4 regions of the Arthrobacter sp. Y3222053 genome follow, and region 4 is predicted to be linked to each of the others. Evidence: predicted binding sites of a transcription regulator. Region 4 holds the regulator's gene; each other region holds the start of a gene.
What was found. Region 4 encodes LexA, which represses DNA repair genes until DNA is damaged. Its sites were predicted from a motif close to TCGAACANNTGTTCGA; they were not measured.
Positions count from the first base shown of each region.

Region 1: AC5RUW_RS05070 (LexA family protein) is a predicted target of LexA. The motif match lies at 1,177-1,192, and genes of this name have one in related genera.
Region 2: AC5RUW_RS05230 (DUF6504 family protein) is a predicted target of LexA. The motif match lies at 1,291-1,306, and genes of this name have one in related genera.
Region 3: ruvA (Holliday junction branch migration protein RuvA) is a predicted target of LexA. The motif match lies at 783-798, and genes of this name have one in related genera.

Region 1 is NZ_JBNHIA010000002.1:169,798-171,993, reverse strand. It holds gene AC5RUW_RS05080 (hypothetical protein) at 1-45, opposite strand, end outside; gene AC5RUW_RS05075 (NAD(+)/NADH kinase) at 202-1,095, shown strand; gene AC5RUW_RS05070 (LexA family protein) at 1,228-1,647, shown strand; gene AC5RUW_RS05065 (Y-family DNA polymerase) at 1,640-2,196, shown strand, end outside.
Region 2 is NZ_JBNHIA010000002.1:200,810-203,005, reverse strand. It holds gene AC5RUW_RS05235 (DNA polymerase III subunit alpha) at 1-842, opposite strand, end outside; gene AC5RUW_RS05230 (DUF6504 family protein) at 855-1,166, opposite strand; gene AC5RUW_RS05225 (hypothetical protein) at 1,505-1,951, shown strand; gene AC5RUW_RS05220 (MDR family MFS transporter) at 1,948-2,196, opposite strand, start outside.
Region 3 is NZ_JBNHIA010000002.1:219,050-221,245, forward strand. It holds gene AC5RUW_RS05290 (YebC/PmpR family DNA-binding transcriptional regulator) at 1-37, shown strand, start outside; gene ruvC (crossover junction endodeoxyribonuclease RuvC) at 42-659, shown strand; gene ruvA (Holliday junction branch migration protein RuvA) at 820-1,452, shown strand; gene ruvB (Holliday junction branch migration DNA helicase RuvB) at 1,452-2,196, shown strand, end outside.
Region 4 is NZ_JBNHIA010000003.1:38,338-40,533, forward strand. It holds gene AC5RUW_RS08250 (LysM peptidoglycan-binding domain-containing protein) at 75-446, opposite strand; gene lexA (transcriptional repressor LexA) at 788-1,546, shown strand; gene AC5RUW_RS08260 (ATP-dependent DNA helicase) at 1,715-2,196, opposite strand, start outside.

The DNA of each region.
Region 1 (2,196 bases), on a different contig from region 4:
GAGTTCCCGGGCCAGCTTGGGCGGGATCTGGAGCTCGACGTTCATGGGCTTAATCGTAGCGCCCCGGCACCCCGCCCGTAGACGCGCATGCGGCGGATCACTGCGGCCCGGACCAAACTCGGTCCGCTGGCCGCCACTCCTCGGCAACCTCTCAGGCACCGTCGATACGATGCGGTCACCGCCTGTTTGAAAGGACCTTCCATGCGCACCGTGGGGCTCATCGTCCATCCCACCAAATCGACCACCGACGCCGTCGACTCATTGACCCGCTGGGCTGCCGCCCACGGAGCCCGGGTTGTCGGCCTGGCTTCAGCCCTGGGCCGGCTTCCGGAGGGGGTTCAGCTGCTGGACGACGACGATTTCCGCTCCGCGGTGGACGTAATCGTCAGCCTGGGCGGGGACGGCACCATGCTGGGCGCCATGCGCCTGGTGGCGGACCGGCCGGTACCGGTGCTCGGCACCAACTACGGCAACCTAGGTTTCCTGATCGAGCTGCAGCCGGACGAGCTCGACGCCGCCCTGGACCGGATCGCGGCGGAAGACTTCTCCGTGGAAGGCCACCACGCCCTGGTCGTCGCGGTGACCCCGCCGGACGGCGAGGAAACCCACCATCTGGTCTTCAACGACTTTGTCTTCACCCGCCAGCCCGGCAAGGGCACGGTCCACGCCCACCTGGACGTGGCCGGGATCCCCTACGGCTTCGTGAAGGCCGACGGTCTGATCACCGCCACGCCGGCCGGCTCCACCGCCTACAGCTACGCCGCCGGTGGGCCGGTGGTCTCCCCGGCGCTGCCCGCCGTCGTCGTCACCCCGGTGGCACCGATGGCCGGGTTCAGCCACCCGTTTGTCCTCGGCCACGAGGACGGGCTGTCCATTGCCCTGGATGAGGCGGGCGGAACCGTGGCGATGGAGGCCGACGGCGTCCTGCTGGGCGAGGCCCGCCCGGGCACCCGCGTACGGATGAAACTGCGGCCCGACGCCGGGCAGGTCATCCGCCTCGACAAGGAAGGCCACGCACGGCGCGGGATGCTCAAGCTCAGTCTGCTGGACCTGCCCTTTACCCGCGAGCAGCTGGCGGAGCGGCTGGGCCGGTGACCGGCGTCAGCCCTGGAGGAATCCGACCACGCCGCCGACGGTGAAGCACGGCCGCCGAGAGCGTGATGCTAGCCTTGGTATTCGAAGGTGTGTTCGATACGCGATCGTGCGGAAATGTGGGAGGGGCGGAGCATGGCGGTGTTCTCAGCGGACCGCTCCCGGCGCGTGGCCGGGCCGGCGGAGGCCGACGCCGCCACGGCGGCTGGGTTTCCCAGCCCGGCGCGTGACTACTTTGACGGGCGGATCGACCTCAACCGGCACCTGATCAGCGACCCCACCTCCACCTATGTGGTCCGGGTGGACGGCGACTCCATGGTCGACGCCGGCATCAGCAGCGGTGACGAACTGATCGTCGACCGCTCCCGCACACCGCACGACGGCGCCGTCGTCATCGCAGTGGTCGACGGCGAACTGCTGGTGCGCCGGCTGCTGCTGCGCGGAGACACGGTGCTCCTGCGGGCCGACAGCCGCGGCACCCCGGATATTGAGCTGGCCGACGCCGCGGAGCTGACGGTGTGGGGCGTCGTGACGCGGTGCCTGCACCATGTCTGAGGAACGGTCTGAGGCACGCGCCGAGCGGATCGCACTGGTCGACGTCAACAGCTTCTACGTCTCCTGCGAGCGCGCCTTCGATCCGAAGCTGGCCGGGATTCCCGTCGTCGTGCTCTCCAACAACGACGGCTGCGTGGTCGCCCGCTCCGATGAAGCGAAGGCCCTGGGCATCAAGACCGGCACCCCCTGGTTCCAGCTGGCGGCCGGGGCCGCCCGGGCAGGGCTGGTGCAGCGCTCCAGCAACTACGAGCTGTACGGGGATATGAGCTCACGGGTGATGCAGCTGTTGGGCCGGTACGCCTTGTGGCAGGAGGTGTACTCCATCGACGAATCCTTCCTCGGGCTCGCCGGCACCCCCGTTGAACTGGCGGCGCAGGGTGCGGAGATCCGCTCCGCCGTCGCCCGGCACACCGGCCTGCCGGTCTGCGTTGGCATCGGCCCCACCAAGACGCTGGCGAAGTTCGCCAACCGGATCGCCAAGCAGAACCGGCACCTGGGCGGCGTCTGCAACCTGGACACCATGGACCCGACAGTGGTGGACACCATCAT
Region 2 (2,196 bases), on a different contig from region 4:
GCGAGCAGCCGGGCGGCGCCGGCACCCCCGTAACCGGCCTCGGCGCTGATTTCCCGGGCCAGGGCGGCCATGGTGCGGGCGTTCTTCAGCCAGCCCTGCCCGTTGGGCTGCAGGTCCTGCAGGCGGGACAGGGCGGTCAGCGAGCGCGCGGCGTCGAGCACATCGGCAGTGGCGGCGCCGTCCTCATCGACATACCGCACCGCGTTGGTCAGCACGGCGGGCAGGCGCATCTCATCGGCCAGCCGGAACATGCGCACCGCATGGGCCAGGCAGAGGTTCTCCCCCGGTGCGCTCAGATGCGTGGCGACCTCGACGGCGAGCGCTTCGGGGGGCAGGACCCGCCGCCAGCGGGCGAACAGGGTGCGTGCCACGGCGTAGCTGCGGCTGCGCATGGCCTGCCCGACATCGGAGTACGGGCCCACCAGGACGGTGAGCAGCGGCTCCCCCTCCGGGCCGACGGCGCGGGCGGCCAGCTGCTCACGGGTTACCCCCACCGGCGGCCCCTGCCTCCCCTTGGATGGCGAGGTGCCGGTGTGGGCGTCGGACACCAGCCGGCAGAGGGCCGCGTAACCCCTCCCGTGGTTTCCCCCATGGGCGAGCACGACCACCCGCCCGACTGTCCCGCCGCCGTCGAGCACCGCCAGGTCGACGCCGATGATGGCGTCCAGGCCCGTGTCCAGGCAGGCACGCAGGTGCTTCACCGCCCCGTAGAGGCCGTCCCGGTCGGTGACGGCGAGGGCATCGGCTCCGTCGGCGGCAGCGGCGGCGGCGAGCTCCTCGGGCCAGGACACCCCGTAGTGGGCACTGAAGGCGCTGGCCACGTGCAGGTGGGTAAAGGGCATGGAGGGCTCGGCCTAGGCGCTTTCCCGCAGGGCGTCATGGACCCGGATCAGCCGCCAGCGCCCGGTGTCCACCTGATGGGAGATGTCCAGGGTACGCAGCGCGGAGCGTCCGTTCAGGCGGGCCTGCACCCGCCAGATCTCGTGGTCCACCAGCCCGGGGCCGTGCCCGCGCTCTGCCCGGGTTTCCTCCTCCCACCATTTCCGGCGCTCGTACCAGCGCACCGGATCCGCCGCCAGCCGGTAGGTGCGCCCGCCCCAGAGCAGCCGCAGGGGCACGCCGGCCGGCGAGCACACCACCTCTATCGCCTCGCTGAAGACTCCCATGCCGGTTTCCTTCCAGCCCCGCTCCCAGGCACACCGCCGCGGGAGCGTCCTATGCATCGCAGGCCCGCAGGCTTCGGATACGTACGTGACACTTCCATTGGACGCCGAACACGGCGCCCTGTCTTCGAACACATGTTCGAATACCAGTGTACGACCGCGTACGGACAAAAGGGACACCCCTCCCGGGGATCAGCTGCTGTGGCCCGTGAACCAGCGCCTGCATTCACATCAACCGCCCGCAGGCCGGTAAGAGCAGACCCCATGAGGCACACTGGTGCAAACGACCCACCCGCCCCGGAGTCCGCCCAGGGACTTGGATTCAAGGACAGGAACAGCCCGTGCCCGAAAACAGCCAGCCCATCCCGCCCGATCCCGGTTCCTATGTCAATCCGTATCGGCAGGCCCCCGGGCCCGACGGCGGCGCCCCTGCAGGTTCCGGGCACGCAGGTTCCGAACAGGCGGCACCGGATCGGCGCCGGATCGGGCCCGGCGCCATTGTCGGACTCGTCCTGTCCACCGTCGTTTGGGTGTTGTCAGCGCCTGTGGTGTTTGAACTCCTCGACCTTTTCCTGAGGGACAGCGTCCGCAGCGGAGCGCTGGAGCTGGTGCCCTTCTTCGGTATCGCCGCATGTGCCGTTGGAGTGGTCGGGTTCATCGTGGCCTTCAGCCGGGGCAACCGCAGGCTGGCGGCCCGGCTGTACAACTGGGCGGCCCTTGCCTGGGTGGTGCTGTTGGGGGCTCTGGTGGTCGTGTTCTTCATGCTCCTGACCGCCGCTTTCAACTAACCCGCACGCCCCTCCTCCGCTGCCTCCGCCCGCGCCGTCGTCGACAGCGGCACCTCCCTGATGAACAGGCACAGCACGAACGCCGCGGCGACCAGCGGCACGCTGACCAGGAAAATCGGCGGCAGCGCCTGGTCAAAGGCCGAGGCGATGAAGTCCTGCACCGGCGCCGGCAGGCCGGCCCGCAGCTGCGGGGTCAGGGAATTGATGGATTCGCCGGTCACCGTGCCGGCGAGCGGGGGCGGGGC
Region 3 (2,196 bases), on a different contig from region 4:
CTCGTCCGAGGTCCTGGCCCAGCTCGAGGACGACTGACCCCGTGCGGGTCCTGGGCGTTGATCCGGGCCTGACGCGGTGCGGGCTCGGCGTCGTCGACGTCGAGCCCAGCCGCCGCGCCCACCTGGTCGCGGTGGGCGTGGTGGGTACCGACTCGGCGACTGCCCTCGACGGGCGGCTGCTGACCATCGCCACCTCGATTGACGCCTGGCTCGATGAACACGTCCCTGACGTGCTGGCTGTGGAGCGGGTGTTCAGCCACACCAACGTCAGCACCGTGATGGGCACCGCCCAGGCCAGCGGCATCGTCATTGCCGCCGCCGCCCGCCGGGGCATCCCGGTGGCGCTGCACACCCCCACCGAGGTGAAGGCCGCGGTGACCGGGTCCGGCTCCGCCAACAAGGATGCCGTCGGCAAAATGGTCACCAAGATCCTGCGTCTGGCCGCGCCGCCGCGCCCGGCCGACGCCGCCGACGCCCTTGCCCTGGCCATCACGCACGCGTGGCGGCGCACCGCGCTCGGACCAGGCCGTTCCACGGCGGGATCCGCCACGAAAGCCCCCGCCCGCGCCGCGGCCGGAGCTGGCGGCGGAACGGGCCTGACGGCGGCGCAGCGGCTCTGGGCCGAAGCCGAAGCCAAGGCACGGCGCACGGGCCGCTGAGGTTGCACCGCCCCGCGGCCCGTTGACCGGCGGCTGGCAGCCGCCTGGGGAGACCCGCAGCGCCGGCGAAACGCGGGCCGACGGCGTCCGGTGCGGAATCGCGGCCGGACCCAAGTAGGGTATTCGTAGCTATGTTCTATGAATCCGTTGGAGTCCTCCCATGATCAGTTCCCTTCGCGGCACCGTGGCCCAGGTCGGGCTGCACGCAGCCGTCATCGAGGTGGGCGGCGTCGGCATGTCCGTCCAGGCCACGCCACAGACCCTCAGCGGCCTGCATGTGGGCCGTGAAGCGCAGGTGTTCACTTCGCTGATCGTGCGCGAGGACTCGCTGACGCTCTTCGGCTTCGCCGACGCCGAGCAGAAGGAGGTCTTCGAGACCCTGCTCGGGGTCAGCGGCGTCGGCCCCCGCCTCGCCCTGGCCGTGCTGGCGGTGCACTCCCCGGAGGACGTGCGGCGGGCGGCGTCCACCGAAGACGTGAAGGCCTTCACCAAGGTTCCCGGCATCGGCCCGAAGGGCGCCCGGAAGATCCTGCTGGAACTGGCCGACAAGCTTGTTCCACTCGACACGCCCGGCACGTCGCCGGCCGCACCGGCTTGGCAGGACCAGGTGCTGGCCGCCATGACCGGCCTGGGCTGGAACGAAAAGGACGCCACCGCCGCGATTGACGCGGCCATGGCCGAGGAGCCGGAGGTCGCTGCGTCCGGGCAGGTCGCTGAAATCCTGCGCGTGACCCTTCGCCGGCTGGGCCAGGACGGCCGCCGGCCCGCGGCCCGCAGCGGGAAGGCCGGCTGATGGCACCAGGTGCCGATCCGCTGGTCGCCGCGACCGGCGACCCCGACGACAAAGCCATCGAAGCGGCGCTGCGGCCCAAGAACCTGGACGACTTCGTCGGCCAGAAGCGGGTGCGCGAGCAGCTGGCCCTGGTGCTGGAGGCCTCGAAGCTGCGTGGGCGCAGCGCGGACCACGTCCTGCTCTCCGGCCCGCCCGGACTGGGCAAGACCACGCTCTCGATGATCATCGCGGCCGAGATGAACGCACCGCTGCGGATCAGCTCCGGCCCTGCCATCCAGCACGCCGGAGACCTCGCCGCCATCCTGTCCTCGCTGACCGAGGGCGAAGTACTGTTCCTCGACGAGATCCACCGCATGTCCCGTCCCGCTGAGGAAATGCTCTACATGGCGATGGAGGACTTCCGGGTCGACATCGTCGTCGGCAAGGGTGCCGGTGCCACCGCCATTCCACTGGAGCTGCCGCCCTTCACCCTGGTCGGAGCCACCACCCGCGCCGGGCTGCTGCCCGGACCGCTGCGGGACCGGTTCGGGTTCACCGGCCACCTGGAGTTCTACTCCGCGGAGGAGCTGGAGCTCGTGCTGCGCCGCTCGGCCATGCTGATGGACATGAAGGTGAACTCGGCCGGATTCGCCGAGGTCGCCGGCCGGTCCCGCGGCACGCCGCGCATCGCCAACCGGCTGCTCCGCCGGGTCCGGGACTGGGCGCTGGTGCACGGCGTCGAACAGATCGACTCCAGGGCCGCCT
Region 4 (2,196 bases):
GGTTACGGCCCTGCGGCTGCAGGGGCTCACGCGCCGCAGCTACCGGGGGCAGATGCAGGTGGTGGTCCGGCCGCTCAGCGGGAGACTGGTACGTAAAGCTGCGCGCCGGCCGGGATGGTGGCTTCCTGCAGGTTGTTCAGCTCCATGATGTCGGCGACGACGGCGCGCGGGTCGCGGCCCGGGACGTAGCGGTCCGCCAGCCCCCACAGCGACTCGCCGGTCTCCACGCTGACCTGCAGCGTGTGGGCGGCCGGGTCCTGCGTCTCGCTGCCGGCGATCGCGGGGGCGGTGAAGAAGGCTGCCAGGAAGATCAGGGCAGCGGTGGCCAGCATGACCGGCAGGCCCACCAGGACCAGGCGGCCGCGGCGGGTCAGGCGCAGCGGGGCAGCGGAACCGGCGGTGGACGACGGCGTGGCGGATAGGCCGGGCTGGAGTGCGAGTGACATGGTTTTCCTTTCCGAACCGCGGGGCCCATCAGGCTCGGGCGGAGCGGTTTCGAAGCTTGTTTCGAAAGTCGAGCCCGCTAAGGGCACTTCACTTTCGAATCTTTGTTCGATCAGCTGGATCCTTTCTAGCACCTGTCTACGAACGTTGTCGAGACTCGCTCGAACAAATGTTTGAAAACAGGGGGCTGCTCCCCTAGCGTTGAGAGCAGCACCGGAAGCTGACAGAAGCGAGTCCATCACCCGCCTCTGACAAAACCGCCGGGAGCCGCGGGCGGGACCGCCGTCCGCACGCTGGAAGAACGCGGCCGGATGCACCGGCCGCCGGCCTGAAGGGAAGCGCCGTGGCACGCAGGACTGTAAGCGGAGGCACCGATGCCTCCACCTCCGGGCGCCCGGCCAAGGGCCTGACTCCCCGCCAGCAGAAGATCCTGGAGACCATCCAGCGGTCCGTCAGCAGCAACGGCTACCCGCCGTCCATGCGCGAGATCGGCGACACCGTGGGGCTGGCCAGCCTCTCGAGCGTGACCCACCAGCTGGGCCAGCTGGAAAAGCTCGGCTACATCCGCCGTGACCCCAAGCGGCCCCGCGCCATGGAGATCCTTACTCCGCTGATGCTTCGGGATGCCGAGCCCGCAAAGCCGGCCGCGCCGGCTGACGCAGACCCGGCTCCCTCCGGCGGCACGGAGGCGGGGAACGTCACCGCCCTGCGGACGGACACCGCGCTGGATACCGCCATGGTTCCCCTGGTCGGCCGCATTGCCGCCGGCGGTCCGATTCTCGCGGACCAGCAGGTTGAGGACATGGTGCCGCTGCCCCGGCAGCTGGTGGGCCACGGTGAGCTGTTCATGCTGCGGGTCTCCGGCGACTCCATGGTCGACGCCGCCATCTGCGACGGCGACTGGGTGGTGGTCCGCCGCCAGCCCACCGCGGAGAACGGTGACATCGTGGCCGCGCTGCTCGATGACGAGGCCACGGTCAAGACCTTCCGCCAGCGCGAGGGCCACACCTGGCTGCTGCCGCAGAACACGCGCTACGAGCCCATCCCGGGCGACCACGCCACGATCATGGGCAAGGTCGTCTCCGTGATGCGGTCGCTGTAGGCGCCCCTGCCGCGCTTCGGGAGGTTTTCGCCCCCGACCAGCGGCGCCGGCATCGGCGCTGCGGTCGGGGGCGTTTGCGTGCGCGCCCCGTCCCGGCCCTATATGGCATCCGAACGGGTCAGCCGTGGCAAGCGGCCAGCGGCTGGGCGTCCTGTCCTCTGCGGAGCATCAGGCCCCGGCGCCGGCCTTTGACGCGGCGGCCAGCCGCTGCAGCGCCTTCAGCACCACGGCCCGGTCGGCGGTCGGCCAGAACGGCGGCAGCGCCGAACGCAGGAAGCCTCCGTACCGTGCCGTGGCCAGGCGCGAGTCCAGCACGGCCACCACGCCCTGGTCCCCCGCTGCACGGATCAGCCGGCCCGCGCCCTGGGCGAGGCGGATCGCGGCGTGCGTCGCGGAGACGCTCATGAACCCGTTGCCGCCGGCGCGGGCCACGGCCCGGCTGCGGGCCGTCATCAGCGGATCGTCCGGGCGCGGGAACGGAATCCGGTCCAGCACGACCAACCGGCACGACGGACCGGGAACGTCCACGCCCTGCCACAGCCCCATGGTGCCGAACAGGCAGGTCCGCTCGTCCTCGGCAAACTGCTTCACGAGCGAGGCCATCGAAGACTCGCCCTGGCACAGGATCGGCACGTCCAGCCGTTTCCGCA